4 regions of the Streptomyces sp. NPDC006476 genome follow, and region 2 is predicted to be linked to each of the others. Evidence: riboswitches for the same ligand, from Rfam matches in the RefSeq annotation. Region 2 holds a riboswitch; each other region holds the start of a gene.

Region 1 (4,179 bases), on a different contig from region 2:
GCGGAGCGGTGGATGGGCGCGGACCGACACCTACGCGCCGAAGTGCGGCTGTGCACGACGGCACACAAACAACGCCCCACGCCTACCGCAACCGCAGCCGACCGCCCCCAGCCGCTTGCGCGCCCCGCACCCCACGGCCGGTGGCGCCCGAAGCGGCTTCGCACGCCTGTCGCGCGCTGGGTCGGCGGGCGCTCAGAGGCCGTCGCGTGCCGCGCATCCCACCGCCGGGTGGCGCGGAAGCGATGCCGCATGCTGCAGCACGTTTGGGGGCCGCGCGGAGGTGTTTGCGGGCCCCGCGCCCCACGGTCGTGCGGCGGCGCGTGAAGCGGCTTCGCACGCCTGTCGCGCGCTGGGTCGGCGGGCGCTCTGAGACCGTCGCGTGCCCACGTCCCTCCGCCGGTGGCGCGGAAGCGATGCCGCATGCTGCAGCACGTTTGGGGGCCGCGCGGAGGTGTTTGCGGGCCCCGCATCCCACGGTCGTGCGGCGGCGCGTGAAGCGGCTTCGCACGCCTGTCGCGCGCTGGGTCGGCGGGCGCTCTGAGACCGTCGCGCGCCGCGCATCTCATCGCCGGGTGGTGTGCCGAGTGCGTCGCGCGCCCGGCGGCCTCATACGGGGCGCACGAGACCGTCCGCGCGCCCCGGCCCGGCGCCTCACGCCGGGCGTACCACGCTGTGGATGATTGATTCGCCGGCGTAGTAGATGGACTCCTCGCGGACGTACGCGCCCGGCTTGGGGGCGTGGATCATCATGCCGTTGCCGATGTAGACGCCGACGTGGCTGATGTCGTCGTAGAAGAAGATCAGGTCGCCGGGCTGGGCGTCGGCGAGGGAGACGGTGGTGCCCGCGTTCACCTGGTCGTAGGTGGTGCGCGGGAGGTCCACGCCCGCGGCCTTCCAGGCGGCCTGGGTGAGGCCGGAGCAGTCGTAGGAGCCGGGACCGGTGGCGCCCCAGACGTACGGCTTGCCGATCTGCGCGCGGGCGAACGCGAGCGCCTTCGCGGCCTTGGCGGCGTAGGAGGAGTCCGTGGAGTCCGTGGTGCCGGTGTCCGAGGAGGAGGTGCCGCCCTGGGACGTGGTCCCCTCCTGGGCCTTCCGCGCCGCCGCCTGCTGCTGGGCCAGCTCCGCGGCCTTGCGCGCGGCCTCCTCCTGCTGCTTCTTCTCGATCGCCGCGAGCCGCGCCTTCTCCTCGGCCGTCAGCTTCGACAGCAGCTCGCGCGCGTCGGAGAGCTTCTTCTGGACCGTGGCCTTGGCGGTCTGCAGATCGCTCTGCGACGTGCTGAGCGTCTCGAGGCTCCGGGAGGCCTCCTCGCGCTTCTTCATCGTCGCGGACTGCTCGGTGAAGTAGTCGTCGACCGCGCTCTTCTGGCGGGCGGTCAGCCGGCCCATCAGCTGCGTCTGGTCGAAGTAGTCCTGCGGGGAGTCGGCGAGCAGGAAGGTCGCCGTGTCGGGCGCGGCGGCACCCGTCCGGTACTGCGCGGCGGCGAAGGAGCCGAGCCTGTCGCGCTCCTCGTTGAGCTTCTGGGCGCGCTTGGCGACGTCGTTGAGCAGGGAGTCGACCCGTCTGCGCTGCTTGGTGGTCTTCTCCTTGGCCGCGTTGTACTTCTCGGTGGCCGACTCCGCCTGGCGGTACAGGTCGTCGACCTTCTTCTCGACTTCCTCGAGGCTGGGGCTGCCGTCGGCCGAGGGGGCGGCGTTGGCCGACTGGGAGAGCAGGGCCACGGAGGTGAGGGCGGCCGTGGCGAGAGCGGGGGTGCGTATGCCTGCTACGCGCGTAACGGCGGGACGCGTCTTGCGGTGCGACGCCAAGACCGGCGACTCCTTCCATCGTCCGCCTACCGGGTTAGCTGTCGGGTTCGGGCGGGTGGTTCGGAAGGGTTGCCCTACGGCCCGGTCCCCGGGAGGGGGCCGGCCGATTCACCCCAAGGTCCTCGTGGGTCCCCGGCTCCGGCTGCGCGGCGGCGCCCCGGACTCGGCGGAGGCCGCACGGCCCGGCGAGGTTCGCCGGTGGGGGTCGTACGGCCCGTCCGAACGGTAGCCAACTCGTGTGGTCCGTGTGAAGGTTGATGTTCGATTTGTCCGATACATTTCCGTGACCTTTGATCAGCCCCGCCCGCCCGGCCACGTGCGGTGATGGCGCGCCACGGAGCGTGTGCGAGGTATCGGATCGGGCGATGTTCTCAGGGCGGCGGCGGGCTGTCAGTGGGGCGCCCTAGACTCGGAGAGCGATGAGCAGCCTCTTTGACGACAGCTTCCTGGCGGACCTCCAAGCCCCTCGCGGGCCCGCGGACGAACCCCCGCCGCCGCCCGAGGACGATCACGTACCGGAGCCCGTTCCGGACGATCTGTTCGGCGGGAAGTTCGACGTGCCGCCGGACCGGGACGCCTATTACCGCGACGGCGCCCCCCGCCCGGCGATCGACCCGGCGGCGCTGCTGGACGGGCTGAACGAGAACCAGCGCGCGGCCGTCGTGCACCATGGCGCCCCCCTGCTCATCGTGGCCGGTGCCGGCTCCGGCAAGACCCGTGTCCTCACCCACCGCATCGCCTACCTCCTGGCCGAGCGGAACGTGCACCCGGGCCAGGTCCTGGCGATCACCTTCACCAACAAGGCCGCCGGTGAGATGAAGGAGCGGGTCGAGCAGCTCGTCGGCCCGCGCGCGAACGCGATGTGGGTGATGACCTTCCACAGCGCGTGCGTGCGCATCCTGCGCAGGGAGAGCAAGAAGCTCGGCTTCACCTCGTCCTTCTCGATCTACGACGCCGCCGACTCCAAGCGCCTGATGGCCCTGGTCTGCCGCGACCTGGACCTCGACCCCAAGCGCTACCCGCCGAAATCCTTCAGCGCCAAGATCTCCAACCTGAAGAACGAGCTGATCGACGAGGAGGACTTCGCCGCCCAGGCCACCGACGGCTTCGAGAAGACCCTCGCCCAGGCCTACGCCCTCTACCAGTCACGGCTGCGCGAGGCGAACGCCCTCGACTTCGACGACCTGATCATGACGACGGTCAACCTGCTCCGCGCCTTCCCGGACGTCGCCGAGCACTACCGCCGCCGTTTCCGGCACGTCCTGGTCGACGAGTACCAGGACACCAACCACGCCCAGTACGCGCTCGTGCGCGAGCTGGTGGGGACGAGCGAGCACCCCGTCGACGTCCCGCCGAACGAGTACGACGTCCCGCCCGCCGAGTTGTGCGTGGTGGGTGACGCGGACCAGTCGATCTACGCCTTCCGCGGGGCGACGATCCGCAACATCCTCCAGTTCGAGGAGGACTACCCGGACGCGACGACGATCCTGTTGGAGCAGAACTACCGCTCCACCCAGACGATCCTGTCCGCGGCCAACGCGGTCATCGAGCGCAACGAGTCCCGCCGCCCCAAGAACCTGTGGACCAACGCCGGCGCGGGCGCGCGCATCACGGGCTATGTCGCCGACACCGAGCACGACGAGGCCCAGTTCGTCGCCGACGAGATAGACCGTCTCACCGACGCGGGTGACGCGAAGGCCGGGGACGTCGCCGTCTTCTACCGGACGAACGCCCAGTCCCGTGTCTTCGAAGAGGTCTTCATCCGTGTCGGCCTGCCCTACAAGGTCGTCGGGGGCGTCCGCTTCTACGAGCGCAAGGAGGTCCGGGACGTCCTGGCCTATCTGCGCGTGTTGGCCAACCCCGAGGACTCGGTGCCGTTGCGCCGCATCCTGAACGTCCCCAAGCGCGGCATCGGCGAGCGCGCCGAGGCGATGATCGACGCCCTCTCGCAGCGGGAGAAGATCAGCTTCCCGCAGGCGCTGCGCCGTGTCGACGAGGCGTACGGCATGGCCGCGCGCTCCGCCAACGCGGTCAAGAAGTTCAACACGCTGATGGAGGACCTCCGTACGATCGTCGAGTCCGGCGCGGGCCCGGCGACCGTCCTGGAGGCGGTGCTCGAACGCACCGGCTACCTCGCCGAGTTGCAGGCTTCCACCGACCCGCAGGACGAGACCCGTATCGAGAACCTCCAGGAACTCGCGGCCGTGGCCCTGGAGTTCGAGCAGGAGTCCGGTGAGGGCGAGGAGTCCCCGGGGCTCGCCGACTTCCTGGAGCGGGTCGCGCTGGTCGCCGACTCCGACCAGATCCCCGACGAGGAGGAGGACGGCTCCGGGGTCATCACCCTGATGACCCTGCACACCGCCAAGGGCCTGG
Region 2 (4,179 bases):
CCACCGCGTCGCACATCTCCATCAGCGCCAGCTTCGCGTCGCACTCCCTCAGCGGCGCCAGCGCCGAGCGCGCCTCCTCCGCGTAGCGCACGGTGTCGCGCCGCGCCTGCTCCAGGGCGGGATGCGCCCGCAGCCCGGCCAGCGCCTCCGCGTGCCGCTCGTCGTCGGTGAGGTCGGAGTCGAGCAGCTCGCACAGGGCGATGTCCTCGGCCAGCCCGAGGCGCGCAGCCCGCTCGCGCAGCCGCAGCACCGGCAGGGTCGGGATGCCCTCGCGCAGGTCCGTCCCCGGCGTCTTCCCCGACTCGTGCGAGTCGGACGCGATGTCCAGGACGTCGTCGGCGAGCTGGAAGGCGACCCCGAGCCGCTCCCCGTACTGGGTGAGCACGTCCACGACCGTCTCGTCGGCGCCCGACATCATCGCGCCGAACCGGCAGGACACGGCCACCAGCGACCCTGTCTTGCCGCCGAGCACGTCCAGGTAGTGGTCGACCGGGTCGCGTCCGTCCTGTGGTCCCGCGGTCTCCAGGATCTGTCCGGTGACCAGTCGCTCGAACGCCTCAGCCTGCACCCGCACGGCCTCCGGACCGAGGTCGGCCAGGATGTGCGAGGCACGCGCGAAGAGGAAGTCGCCGGTCAGTACCGCCACCGAGTTGCCCCAGCGGGTGTTCGCGCTGTCGACCCCGCGGCGCACCGCCGCCTCGTCCATGACGTCGTCGTGGTACAGCGTGGCGAGGTGGGTCAGCTCCACGACCACGGCGGACGGCACGACTCCGGGCGCGTACGGGTCGCCGAACTGGGCGGCGAGCATCACGAGCAGCGGCCTGAAGCGCTTTCCACCCGCCCGCACCAGGTGCTGGGCGGCCTCCGTGATGAAGGGGACCTCACTCTTGGTGGCTTCGAGCAGTCCCTCCTCGACGGCCGCCAATCCGGCCTGGACATCGGCTTCCAGAGCCTGGTCCCGCACGCTCAGCCCGAACGGCCCGACGACGGTCACGAGGGGTCTCCTGTCTGCTGGTGTCTACTGGCGGTTACGCGGTTTGTCGATACGTCGCTGCCATCACTCAAGTCAGCGTATCCGGTCACCTTTCGATCACCGATGCCGCCCACCCGTCCAGGCCGGGCGGTATCGGATCACGACCGGTATGTATTTGATCAACTGATATGAACCGATTTTTACCGACTCACGCGCCCGACGTGAAGAGGAGCGGCGGCGCGTGTCCCGAACAGAAGCCGACGCCGAGCCCGGCAGTCAACCTTTCCCCGGTGACGACCACGCATTCCTCGGCAGTCAGACCATCCCGATACCCCTGTCCGCCGACACGCTCACCAATGGCGGAACGGGCGAGTGCCACCTCTGCCCCACGGGCGGCCGTTTGACTATGAGTTGAGGGCATTGCCCGTTTTGCCTCTCTTGTCTAAACCAGTGACTTGGCTCACGCCTGAGCATGATCCGCATTCCGGTGCATTTCTCCCGATCCGCCTTTTCCTGCGCCCGAGTTGAGGCTTGGCAACCGCAAAGGATCAAGCACCCCATATGCCTCAGACCAAGGTCAACAGGGGTGATGTGTGAATTCGGGACTTGTTCCGGACATGTGCTCTCGCATACGTTCCCGGCCTGTCGGGCGGACGCCTAATCCTGCCGCCGCCCGTTCCACCAACCGAGAACGCACGGCAGGAGCGGGGGAACCAGGTAGTTCGCCGATTCGGACGTCCCAGGACATCCGGTCCGGCTCGGGGTGAAGTCGTGTCGCCGTACGGCGGTGCGGCCGGGCATCTCCCGCCCGAACCCGACAGCTCACCTCGCAGGCGACGGAGAGGAACCTCGTCATGTCCGCTGCCGCTCAGCACCGCCGTACCAGAAGCTCCCGCATCGTCCGCAAGCTCGCCGTCATCGGCACGGGTGCCGCCGTCCTCGCCCTGCCGATCGTGGGCGCGACCAGCGCCTCCGCCGCCACCCCCACCGTGGCCACCGCCACCTCGCTGGGCTACGCCAACAACCTCGACGGCTGGATCCGGGCCTCCCTCCAGGTCATGGCGCAGCACGGGATCCCCGGCACCTACAACGGCATCTACCGCAACGTGATCCGCGAGTCCTCGGGCAACCCGTACGCGATCAACAACTGGGACTCCAACGCGCTCGCCGGCACCCCGTCCAAGGGTCTGCTGCAGGTCATCGACCCGACCTTCACCGCCTACCACGTGTCCGGCACCTCGTGGGACCCCTACGACCCGGTCGCCAACATCACCGCCGCCTGCAACTACGCGGCCGCGCGCTACGGTTCGATCGACAACGTGTACGGCGCCTACTGAGCCGACCGGTCAGAACAGTCTCTCGAGGACGACGGCGATGCCGTCGTCCTCGTTCGACAGGGTGATCTCGTCGGCCACCGCCTTGAGTTCGGGATGGGCGTTGGCCATCGCGACGCCGTGGGCGGCCCAGTCGAACATCGGGATGTCGTTGGGCATGTCGCCGAAGGCGATGGTCTGCCGCGGGCCGAGCCCCAGGTGTTCGGCGGCCAGCGCGAGCCCGGTGGCCTTGGTGATGCCGCACGGTTGGAGTTCGACGGTCCCGGGCCCCGACATGGTGACGGTGGCCAGCGAGCCGACCACCGAGCGCGCCGTCGCCGCCAACTCGTCGTCGGACAGCTCGGGATGGCGCAGCAGCACCTTGCTGATGGGCTCGCACCACAGGTCGTCGCGCCGGCCGACCCGTACGGCGGGCAGGGTGGGGTGCGGCATGAGGTACCCGGGTTCGATGAGCGTGAGGCCGTCGACGCCGTCCTGGTCGACGGCCGCGTACACCTGTCCCACCTCGGCCTCGATCTTGCCGAGGGCCGTCTCGGCCAGCTCCCGGTCCAGCGTGACGGACCACAGCAGACGGTCCGCGCGGTGGTCGTACACCTGCGCGCCCTGTCCGCACACCGCGAGCCCCCGACCGCCCAGGTCGTCGAGGAGCGGCCGCACTCTGGGAGCCGGCCGGCCGGTCACCACGAGGTGCCGGACACCGGCGCCGGCCACGCGCGCGAGGGCGGCGAGAGACCGGTCGGAGAGGGTGTCGTCACCTCGGAGCAGTGTGCCGTCCAGGTCGGTGGCGATGAGTCCATATGCGGTGGGTGCGGCCATGATCAGAGAATACGGACCGCACGTCCCACCGACTCATCGCGAACCGGTCGACCGGCCCGTTCTCCCCCGCCCCTCCGTCAACTCCCGTATCTCCGGCAGGTGTCGCTCAACTCCCTTGTCACCGGCGGGTGTCGGGGAGCTCGCGAGGAGCGCCTCGCGCCGGGCGGACGCGCTCCTCGCCGGTCGGCGGTGGGCGGTTCAGCCGTGTGCCGCCGCCAGGTGCCTCGCCAGCCTCGGGGAGGCGAACCCCGTGCCGCAGACGAACCGCATCACCGGTCCGTACGAGGCCGCGGCCGGCAGACCGGTGAAGTACAGGCCGGGGACCGAGGACACGTACCCGGCGCCCAGCCGGGGCGCGCCACGGCTGACGGCGACACGGGTGCGCAGCTCGGGCCCGAGGAAGTCCATCGCCGCGATGTCCACGCGGTAGCCGGTCGCCGCGATGACGTGGTCCGCCGCCAGCTTCTCGGTCTGACCGCCGAAGGTGCGCACCGTGAGCGTCGGGCTGCCACCGTCCGCGTCGGTTCCTACGATCCTGTCGACCTCGGTGACCTGCACCTTGCCCTCGAAGCGGTCGCGCAGCCACCAGGCGCCGAGCGGGCCGAGGACCCGGCGGACGAGATAGTGGCGCGCCCCGGCCGGGAGACGGCGGTACGGGTGCGGGTAGTAGCTCAGTGCCCACAGCGACCAGGCACGGCCGAAGGGCGACTCGGGGCGCAGCCTGGGCTGGTTCCAGGGCGGTGCCCCGAAGGCGACCTTGCCGCGGCCCCGGGAGACCACCCTCACCTGCGCGCCCGCCTCCGCCGCCAGCACCGCCGTCTCCAGCGCGGACTGGCCGGCGCCGACCACGATCAGGTCCTTGCCGGCGTAGCGCGTGAGGTCGTGGTGCTGTGAGCTGTGGGAGACCGGGCCCGTGGGGGCGGGGCCGTCCGGCGCCGCGGCCAGTTCCGCGGGCAGGTGGGCGAGGCCGTGCAGGCCGGTCGCCACGACGACCGCGCGGGCGGTGAACAACTCGCCGGAGTCCAGCTTCAGTTCGAAGCCGCCGCCGCTCCCCCG
Region 3 (4,179 bases), on a different contig from region 2:
GGCCATCCGGCGGCACCGTATCCCGCGTACAACCCGTACCAGTCGTAAGGCCGCGTCCGACTCTGCACCGCCAGCCCCCGCCACGGTGGCCGAGCGCCGTGGCGGCGGACGTCGCTGCTGGAAGAGGCCGACGACGGACCAAGCCGACGGCAGAAGGAGCCGACAGCCGGTCCGGCGGAGGCATCGATCAGCAACATTCCGGCCGGCCCGCATCAAGCCGAGGCCTCCGCCACCGACACCCGCTCGGAATTCCTCAGACCGACACCCCCACCAAGCGGGCCGACCCCGGCAACCTCAGACCGACACCCCTACCAAGCTGGCCGCCCCCGGCATCCTCAGGCCGAAGCCTCCGTCAAGCGGCTGATCTCGGGGTCCGTCAACGTCACGTCGGCCACTCCCAGGAGGGCCGGGAGCTGGTCCACGGTGCGGGCGCTGGCGATGGGGGCCACCACCGTGGGCTGGGCCGCGAGCCAGGCCAGGGCGATCGTGGGGATCGGGGCGTCGTGGGCCTCGGCGATCTCGTCCAGCGCCTTGAGGACCCGCTGGCCGCGCTCCGTCTCCAGGTGCTTGGCGGCGCCGCCCGCGCGAGGGCTGTCGACCGTCGTGCCGGGGCGGTACTTGCCGGTGAGGAAGCCGGACGCCAGGGCGTAGTAGGGGACGGCGGCGAGGCCGTAGCGCGCGGCGAGGTCCTGCAGCGGTCCCTCGTAGGTGTCGCGGGAGACCAGGTTGTACTGCGGCTGCAGCGCCACGTACTTGGCGAGGCCCTCCCGGTCGGAGAACTCCAGGGACGCCGCGAGCCGTTCGGTGGAGATGTTGGACGCGCCGATCGCCCGCACCTTGCCCGCCGTCACCAGCTCGTCGAGCGCCCCGATGATCTCCTCGACGGGAATCTCCGGCTTATCGAAGTGCGTGTAGTACAGGTCGATGTAGTCCGTGTCGAGGCGGCGCAGCGAGGCGTCGGCGGCGGCCTTGATGTTGGCGGCCGACAGCCCCTGGTACTCGGGGTGCTGGCTCACCTTGGTCGCGATGACGACGTCGGACCGGTTGCCGCGGGCCTTGACCCACTTGCCGATGATCGTCTCGGACTCGCCGCCCTGGTTGCCGGGGACCCAGGCGGAGTAGCCGTCGGCGGTGTCGAGGAAGTTGCCGCCCGCGGCCGCGTAGGCGTCGAGGACGGCGAAGGACGTGGCCTCGTCGGCGGTCCAGCCGAAGACGTTGCCACCGAGGGAGAGCGGGAAGACCTCGAGGTCGGAGGAGCCGAGTTTGCGCAGAGAAGTCATGTGTATGGTCAACGCCCGCCCCGGAGATTCCTCTTCCGGAACGGCCGCAAACTTCCCGTAAACAATCGGAGGCGGCCGTTCCGGGGCGGTGCCGCTGTCAGGGGTTGAGGCCCTTGCTGCGCAGCCAGGTCATCGGGTCGATGCCGGTGGCCTGCCCGTTCGGGTGGACCTCGAGGTGCAGGTGCGCGCCGGTCACGTTGCCCGTGGCGCCGATCCGGCCGATGACGTCACCGGTGGCGACCTTCTGGCCGACGCTGACGCTGATCGAGGACTGGTGGCAGAACCACAGCTCGGTGCCGTCGTCGAGGGTGAGGATCGTGCGGTAGCCGTACGACCCCGCCCAGCCGGCCTCCGTGATGGTGCCGGAGTGGATGGCCTTGATGAGCGTGCCCGTCGGCGCGGCGAAGTCGAGGCCCGTGTGGTAGCCGGAGGACCACATGGAACCGGCCTGACCGAAGGTGCCGGTGATCGTGTAGGAGACGACCGGCAGCTTGTACTGCTTGGCGAGTTCGGCGAGCTTGGCGTCCTCGGCCGCCTTCTTGGCCGCCGCCTCCGCCTTCTCCTTGGCGGCCTGCGCCTTGGCCGCCGCGTCCTTCTCCGCCTTGGCGGCCGCATCGTCGATCTGCTTGGCGAGGGCCGCCTCGGTGGCCGACTGGGCCTTGCTGTCGAGCTGGACCTGCTGCGACTCGGCCTGCGCCATGATGCGGTCGCGCAGCGCCTCACCGGCGTCCCGGGCGCCCTGCTCGGTGTCCTTGGTGCTCACCCCGACGGCGCTGAGCGCGGTCGCGGAGCCCTTGGGCGCGTCGGAGCCAGCGTCGAACACATGGGCGACGGAGGCAAGGTCGGGCAGGGAGATGGACACCGGCGGCTTGCCGGTGTTGGCGCTGGCCATGCCGCCCGCGCCGACGGCGGCTATGACACCGACACCGAGAACCGTGGAGCTGCGGGCGAGTCCCCCGCCGCGCTGCCTGGAGACACGGTGCCGGCCGCGTACCGGGCGGAGGGACTCCTCGGTGGGGTTCCACTCCTCCCACTGGCCCTCGTCGTCGCTGGAGCCGAAGCCGAAGGGCCGGGTGCCCGGCACGAACGGGGCTGCCGGGGCAGGCGGGTTGGACGCCACGTGGGCGTGCTCCTTTCCTTCCTTCTCGCCTACCGGGTTAGCTGACGGGTTCGGAGCAGGAAGGTCTCCTACGCGCGTAAACCTGCCGTGGGTCCACGGCGGTTTCCGCGCGATTCACCCCAGGGTGGTGGTTCCCCGGTTCCCTTGCGGGATTCGGCGCGTGCGCACGGAGCCGCCTCTTGTGACGGCTGGGACGACCGCGCTGCGTTATCGAACGTTAATAGACCCGGGGTGGGGTTTCCAAGCAGTTCGGCTTGATCATTAAACGTTTTTGGCGCGGACGTTCGGGCCATGACCGGTGAAAATCGGGCGAGTTGACCTTGCCCCGGGTTCTGCATGGGGAGTGACGGTCAGGGAAACGGGAAACACCGAGGGCCGGAATCCAGTCACTGGACTCCGGCCCTCGGCCTTCAGTAGCGGGGACAGGATTTGAACCTGCGACCTCTGGGTTATGAGCCCAGCGAGCTACCGAGCTGCTCCACCCCGCGTCGTTGTGAGACCAGCATACGCCATCCGCGGGACGCCCAGCACCAGGGTTTCCGTCCGCCCCCGCGTCCGCCCCCGCTCCACCTGCGTTTTTCAGCCCGGCAGATGGGCGTTCGGCGCCTTCGCCCGCCCCTCGTACTCGGGCACTACGACCACCTCGACGCCCCGCGACGCCAGCAGACCGCTGCCGTCGGCGGCCTCCACGAACGTGTCCGGCTCCCGCCACGCGGTCACCACCCGCCGTACCCCCGCCTCCAGGATCAGCCGGGCGCACGGCTTGGGACGGGACGCGCGGTGGGCGCAGGGCTCCAGGCTGCTGTAGACCGTCGCGGTCGCGAGCCTCGGATCGGCCGGGTCGAGCTTGGCCAGGGCCGCCTCCTCCGCGTGGACCACGGGGTCGCCGGCCTCGCGGGAGTGGCCGCGGGCCAGCTCGGTGCCGTCTGCGGCGACGACCACCGCGCCGACGCTGAACGCGGTCCGCGAGGGCGGGCACTGGGCCGCCAGGTCGCAGGCGAGGCGGAGCCAATGGTGGTCGGCGGCGGAGGCCAGCGGGCCGGTGCCGGGGGCGGTGGGCTCGTAGCGCATGAGGACCACGTCCTCGATCCGCCGGCTCTCCACCAGCCTGAGCCGTCCGCCCTGGTAGCCGCCCGGGCCGAAGAGGCGGGGCGCGTCGGCGTCGCCCACGAACAGGGGGGCGAGCACGAGCTGGAGCTCGTCCGCGAGGCCCTGCTGGAGCAGTTGGGTGTGGATGCGCCCGCCGCCCTCGACCATGAGTCGCCGCACACCCCGGACGTCGTGCAGATGCTCCAGCAGCCGGCGCCAGTCGAGGTCGGGTCCGAGCGGGACGACGTCGGCGGCGATCCCGAGCGCGCGGGCCCGTTCGCCCCCCTTGTCGGTCGTGTAGACGACCTTGTCGCCGCCCGTGTGCCAGAACCTCGCCGCCGGATCCAGCTCGCCCGAGCCGCTGACGGTGACCTTGAGCGGGTACTCGGGCCGACCCGAGGCGACGCGGGCGGCGCGGCGCTCGGGCGAGTTGACCAGCAACCGCGGGTTGTCGGCGCGGATCGTGCCGGCGCCGACCAGAATGGCGTCGGCGGAGGCCCGTACCTCGTCGACGCGGTCGAAGTCGGCCGGGGACGACAGCAGCAGGCGCTCGGGTCCGGTGTCGTCGAGGTAGCCGTCGAGGGAGACGGCGGCGGACAGCAGGACGTACGGGTGGGGCATCGACGCGCTCCCCGGCTCGTGACGGACGGCACGCTCGGCACAAGGCGCTGAACGGCCACTCTTGGTTCA
Region 4 (4,179 bases), on a different contig from region 2:
CGGCCAGCGGGTACGCCGTCCATCTGACCGAGGACGGCGAGCTGCTGCACCTGCACTGGGGCCCGCGGATCGCGCTCGCGGACGCCGAGGCGCTCGCAGTCCGCCCGCTGCCGGTCTACCGGCCCTTCGAGTCGCCGCTGGACGGCCGCGAGGAGTACCCGGTCGAGGGTGGTCCCCGGTTCGCGCGGCCCGCCCTGTCCGTGCGCACCGAGGAGCGGCGCGGCACCGAGTGGCGCTTCGAGGCGCACGAGGCGGAGGGCGACCATCTGCGGCTGCGCTTCCGTGACGGCGGGCTCGTCATCACGCTGCACTACCGCATGCGGCACGACGTCGTGGAACGCTGGGTGAGCCTCGACAACGAGGGACCGGCGCCCCTGGAGCTGCTGCGCGCCGACGCCGCCACCTGGACGCTGCCCGACCGCGAGGGCTGGCGGCTCTCCCAGCTGCACGGCCGCTGGGCCGCCGAGTCCCTGCTGACCGCCGCGCCGCTCACCCACGGCGAGAAGGTCATCGGCAGCCGCCGCGGCCACACCGGGCATCAGCACCTGCCCTGGGTCGCCCTCGACACCGACGCCACCGAGGAGCGCGGCGAGGTCTACGGCTGCGCGCTCGGCTGGTCCGGTTCCTGGCGGATCGCGGTGGCGCAGCTCCCGGACGCGCGGGTGCAGATCACCGGCGGCGCCGGGTACGACGACTCCGGGCTGCTGCTCCTGGGCGCGGGGGAGTCGTACACCACCCCCGTCTTCGCCGGGCTGTGGAGCGACGGCGGCTTCGGCGGCGCGAGCCGCGCCTGGCACGCCTACCAGCGCGCCTACGTCATCCCGGACGCGGACCGGGACCGGCCGGTGCTGTTCAACTCCTGGGAGGCCACGGAGTTCGACATCTCCGAGGAGCAGCAGGGGGCGCTCGCCCGCCGGGCCGCCGCCATCGGCGTCGAGCTGTTCGTCGTCGACGACGGCTGGTTCGGCAAGCGCACCAGCGACCGTGCCGGGCTCGGCGACTGGACGCCCAACCCCGACCGCTTCCCCAAGGGCCTGGCGCCGCTCGCCGACTACGTGCACACCCTCGGTATGCAGTTCGGCATCTGGGTCGAGCCCGAGATGGTGAACCCGGACAGCGACCTCTACCGCGCCCACCCCGACTGGGTGCAGTTCCAGCCGGGCCGCAGGCGCACGGAGTTCCGCAACCAGCTCGTACTGAACCTGGCCCGCGAGGACGTCCAGGAGTACCTCTGGCAGCAGCTCGACACGCTCCTGTCCAGCGCCCCCGTCGACTACGTCAAGTGGGACTTCAACCGCTGCTTCACCGACGCCGGCTGGCCCGGCGACCCCTACCCGCAGCGCCTGTGGGTCGACCACGTCCGCGCGCTGTACGCGCTGCTGGACCGGCTGCGGGCGGCCCACCCGGACGTCGTCTTCGAGTCGTGCTCGGGCGGTGGCGGCCGGATCGACCTCGGCATCATGAGCCGTACCGACCAGGTGTGGACCTCCGACAACACCGACCCGCTCGACCGGCTCGCCATCCAGCACGGCTTCAGCCAGATCCACCCCGCGCGTGTGATGGCCGCCTGGGTCACCGACAGTCCCAACACCCAGCTCAACGACCGGGTCAGCTCCCTGCGCTTCCGGTTCGTCAGCGCCATGGCGGGTGTGCTGGGCGTCGGCGGAGACCTCACCCAGTGGACCGAGGAGGAGCTCGCCGAAGCCGGTGACTGGGTGAGCCTCTACAAGGAGATCCGGCCCCTGGTGCAGCACGGCGACCTCCACCGGCTGCGGCCCCCGACGGGCGGGCTCAGCGCCGTGCAGTACGTGCGCGGCGACGAGTCGGTCGTCCTGGCCTGGCTCCAGGCACAGAGTTACGGCGAGCCCGTACCGGCACTGCGACTGCGCGGACTCGACCCGACAGCCTCCTACGAATGCCCTGAAACGGGCGAAATTCACCGTGGGGCCGTACTGCTGCATCACGGGCTGGACACCGCGCTGCGCGGCGACCTCGATGCGAAAGTCATCCGACTCCGTGGCATCTGAGTCTTCTGTCCGAATTGGTGTCTTCATTCCAACTCGCTCTGGAATGGGGAATGCTGGAGCACCGTCACGTGAGGAGCGTCATATCCGTGACGGTGCGTGGCGCGTCATGTTCACGTAATTCATAAGGGTTTCAAGGGGCTTTGGACAAAGGGGTGGAACTGTAATTCACGGAGGGTGACCGTGAATTCCCACAGTCGATCAGCAGAAACGCATGCACGGGGAACCGCCGCTTGTCCCTTTGCGTCCTGGTCGCTTACGTTCGCCACCAATCCGGACGGACGCCCAATCCTGCCGCCGCCCGGAGCCCGCACAACTCACCCGTGAACGGCAGGAGCGGGGGACCCACAGGTACGACGCCTGTTCCGGTCTCCGGAACGGCTAGGGGTAAAGCCGCGCCGAAAAGCGCGGCCGGGCATCTCCAGCCCGCACCCGACAGCTCACCTCGCAGGCGACGGAGAGGAATTCGCCATGCCCGCGAAGGGTAAGCACCGCCGCCCGAAGCCCAAGCGCTTCACCCGTTCCATCGCCGTCGCCGGAACCGGCGGCGCCGCTCTCGCCCTCCCGCTCATAGGGGCCACCGGAGCCCACGCGGCCACCGCGCAGTCGGCTTCCCAGTCGGTTTCCGAAAAGACCGTCCAGTCGCTTCCGGCCGCCGAGAAGAAGGCGACCGAGAAGAAGGCGAACGCCAACAACACGGGTGTGCGCACCTATTCGGTCCGGGCCGGCGACTACCTCGCGAAGATCGCCGACGAGCAGCACGTCCGGGGCGGCTGGCAGAAGCTGTACGCGGACAACCGCCAGGCCGTCGGCGACGACCCGTCGCTGATCCACCCGGGCCTCAAGCTCACCCTCGGCGGCAAGGCGACGACCGGCGCCACCAAGTCCTCCACCTCCGCTGCCTCCTCCTCCGCCTCGTCGAGCGCTTCCTCCGCGTCGAAGGCGTCGAAGGTGTCGAAGGCGACGAAGGCGACGAAGGCCACCCAGGCCGCCGAGTCGACCAGCACCGGCTTCACCCTCCCGGTGACCGGCGGCACCATCGGCACCGGCTACCACGTCGCCGGCAGCATGTGGTCCAGCGGCTACCACACCGGCGTCGACTTCGTCGTCCCGACCGGCACCCCGGTCAAGGCCGTGGGCGCGGGCACGGTCGTCACCGCCGGATGGGGCGGTGCGTACGGCAACCAGGTCGTCATCAAACTCGCCGACGGCCACTACGCGCAGTACGGCCACCTCTCCCAGATCTCCGTCTCGGTCGGCCAGAGCGTGAGCGCGGGCCAGCAGCTGGGTCTCTCCGGTGCGACCGGCAACGTGACGGGCCCGCACCTGCACTTCGAGATCCGCACCACGCCGGACTACGGCTCCGACGTGGACCCCGTCGCCTACCTCCGTTCCAAGGGCGTCGCCGTCGGCTGACCCCCCGCCGACCGCGCGCCCCACACGCCGCCGAAGGCCGGACCCCGATCCCCGGGTCCGGCCTTCGGTGTTGCAGAGATTTCGCCGTCCGGCGATCGACCGCTCAACATCGGCGATCCGAGAGTTATTCCTGCCTTGCCCAACCCTTTGGACGTGGCTTATCTCACCGACCGTCAACCCTTTCTTACGGTCGCGTAGGTCACATTAGAAGGTGAATCATGGCCGCCGTGGCAGACGATTCGAAAAGTGACAGCAGAGACAGCAGGACAGTGATCGGGTCGTACGTCGCGGTGGGGGACAGCTTCACCGAGGGCGTCGGCGATCCCGGCCCCGACGGAGCCATGGTCGGCTGGGCGGACCGGTTCGCCGTGCTGCTCGCGGACCGGCGGCCCGAAGGCGACTTCGCCTACGCCAACCTCGCCGTGCGCGGCAAGCTGCTCGACCAGATCGTGGCGGACCAGGTTCCGCAGGCCGAGGAACTCGCCCCGGACCTGGTCTCCTTCTGTGCCGGCGGCAACGACATCATCCGGCCCGGCACCGACCCGGACGAGGTCGCCGAGCGCTTCGAGCGTGCGGTCGCCCGGCTCACCGGGGCCGCCGGCACCGTCATGGTGACGACCGGCTTCGACACTCGTGGCGTGCCCGTGCTCAAGCATCTGCGCGGCAAGATCGCCACCTACAACGGACATGTCCGGGCCATCGCCGACCGGTACGGCTGTCCCGTGCTCGACCTGTGGTC

What was found. Region 2 has a riboswitch for cyclic di-AMP ahead of ABZZ74_RS32755 (transglycosylase SLT domain-containing protein). Riboswitches for the same ligand answer to the same signal wherever they lie in the genome.
Region 1: it holds a riboswitch for cyclic di-AMP, as region 2 does, so the genes downstream of both, ABZZ74_RS07755 (NlpC/P60 family protein) here and ABZZ74_RS32755 (transglycosylase SLT domain-containing protein) in region 2, are expected to answer to the same signal.
Region 3: it holds a riboswitch for cyclic di-AMP, as region 2 does, so the genes downstream of both, ABZZ74_RS36270 (M23 family metallopeptidase) here and ABZZ74_RS32755 (transglycosylase SLT domain-containing protein) in region 2, are expected to answer to the same signal.
Region 4: it holds a riboswitch for cyclic di-AMP, as region 2 does, so the genes downstream of both, ABZZ74_RS20135 (LysM peptidoglycan-binding domain-containing M23 family metallopeptidase) here and ABZZ74_RS32755 (transglycosylase SLT domain-containing protein) in region 2, are expected to answer to the same signal.

Annotation. Positions count from the first base shown of each region.
Region 1 covers NZ_JBEXPK010000005.1:131,184-135,362, forward strand. The annotation lists gene ABZZ74_RS07755 (NlpC/P60 family protein) at 652-1,806, opposite strand; cyclic di-AMP (ydaO/yuaA leader) riboswitch at 1,814-1,985, opposite strand; gene pcrA (DNA helicase PcrA) at 2,226-4,179, shown strand, end outside.
Region 2 covers NZ_JBEXPK010000035.1:46,069-50,247, reverse strand. The annotation lists gene ABZZ74_RS32760 (polyprenyl synthetase family protein) at 1-994, opposite strand, end outside; cyclic di-AMP (ydaO/yuaA leader) riboswitch at 1,634-1,822, shown strand; gene ABZZ74_RS32755 (transglycosylase SLT domain-containing protein) at 1,828-2,310, shown strand; gene ABZZ74_RS32750 (HAD family hydrolase) at 2,320-3,123, opposite strand; gene ABZZ74_RS32745 (FAD-dependent oxidoreductase) at 3,322-4,179, opposite strand, start outside.
Region 3 covers NZ_JBEXPK010000044.1:21,882-26,060, forward strand. The annotation lists gene ABZZ74_RS36260 (PrsW family intramembrane metalloprotease) at 1-48, shown strand, start outside; gene ABZZ74_RS36265 (aldo/keto reductase) at 336-1,280, opposite strand; gene ABZZ74_RS36270 (M23 family metallopeptidase) at 1,378-2,400, opposite strand; cyclic di-AMP (ydaO/yuaA leader) riboswitch at 2,412-2,569, opposite strand; tRNA gene ABZZ74_RS36275 (tRNA-Met) at 2,815-2,888, opposite strand; gene ABZZ74_RS36280 (dihydrofolate reductase family protein) at 2,980-4,110, opposite strand.
Region 4 covers NZ_JBEXPK010000016.1:161,017-165,195, reverse strand. The annotation lists gene ABZZ74_RS20140 (alpha-galactosidase) at 1-2,027, shown strand, start outside; cyclic di-AMP (ydaO/yuaA leader) riboswitch at 2,333-2,491, shown strand; gene ABZZ74_RS20135 (LysM peptidoglycan-binding domain-containing M23 family metallopeptidase) at 2,496-3,440, shown strand; gene ABZZ74_RS20130 (SGNH/GDSL hydrolase family protein) at 3,710-4,179, shown strand, end outside.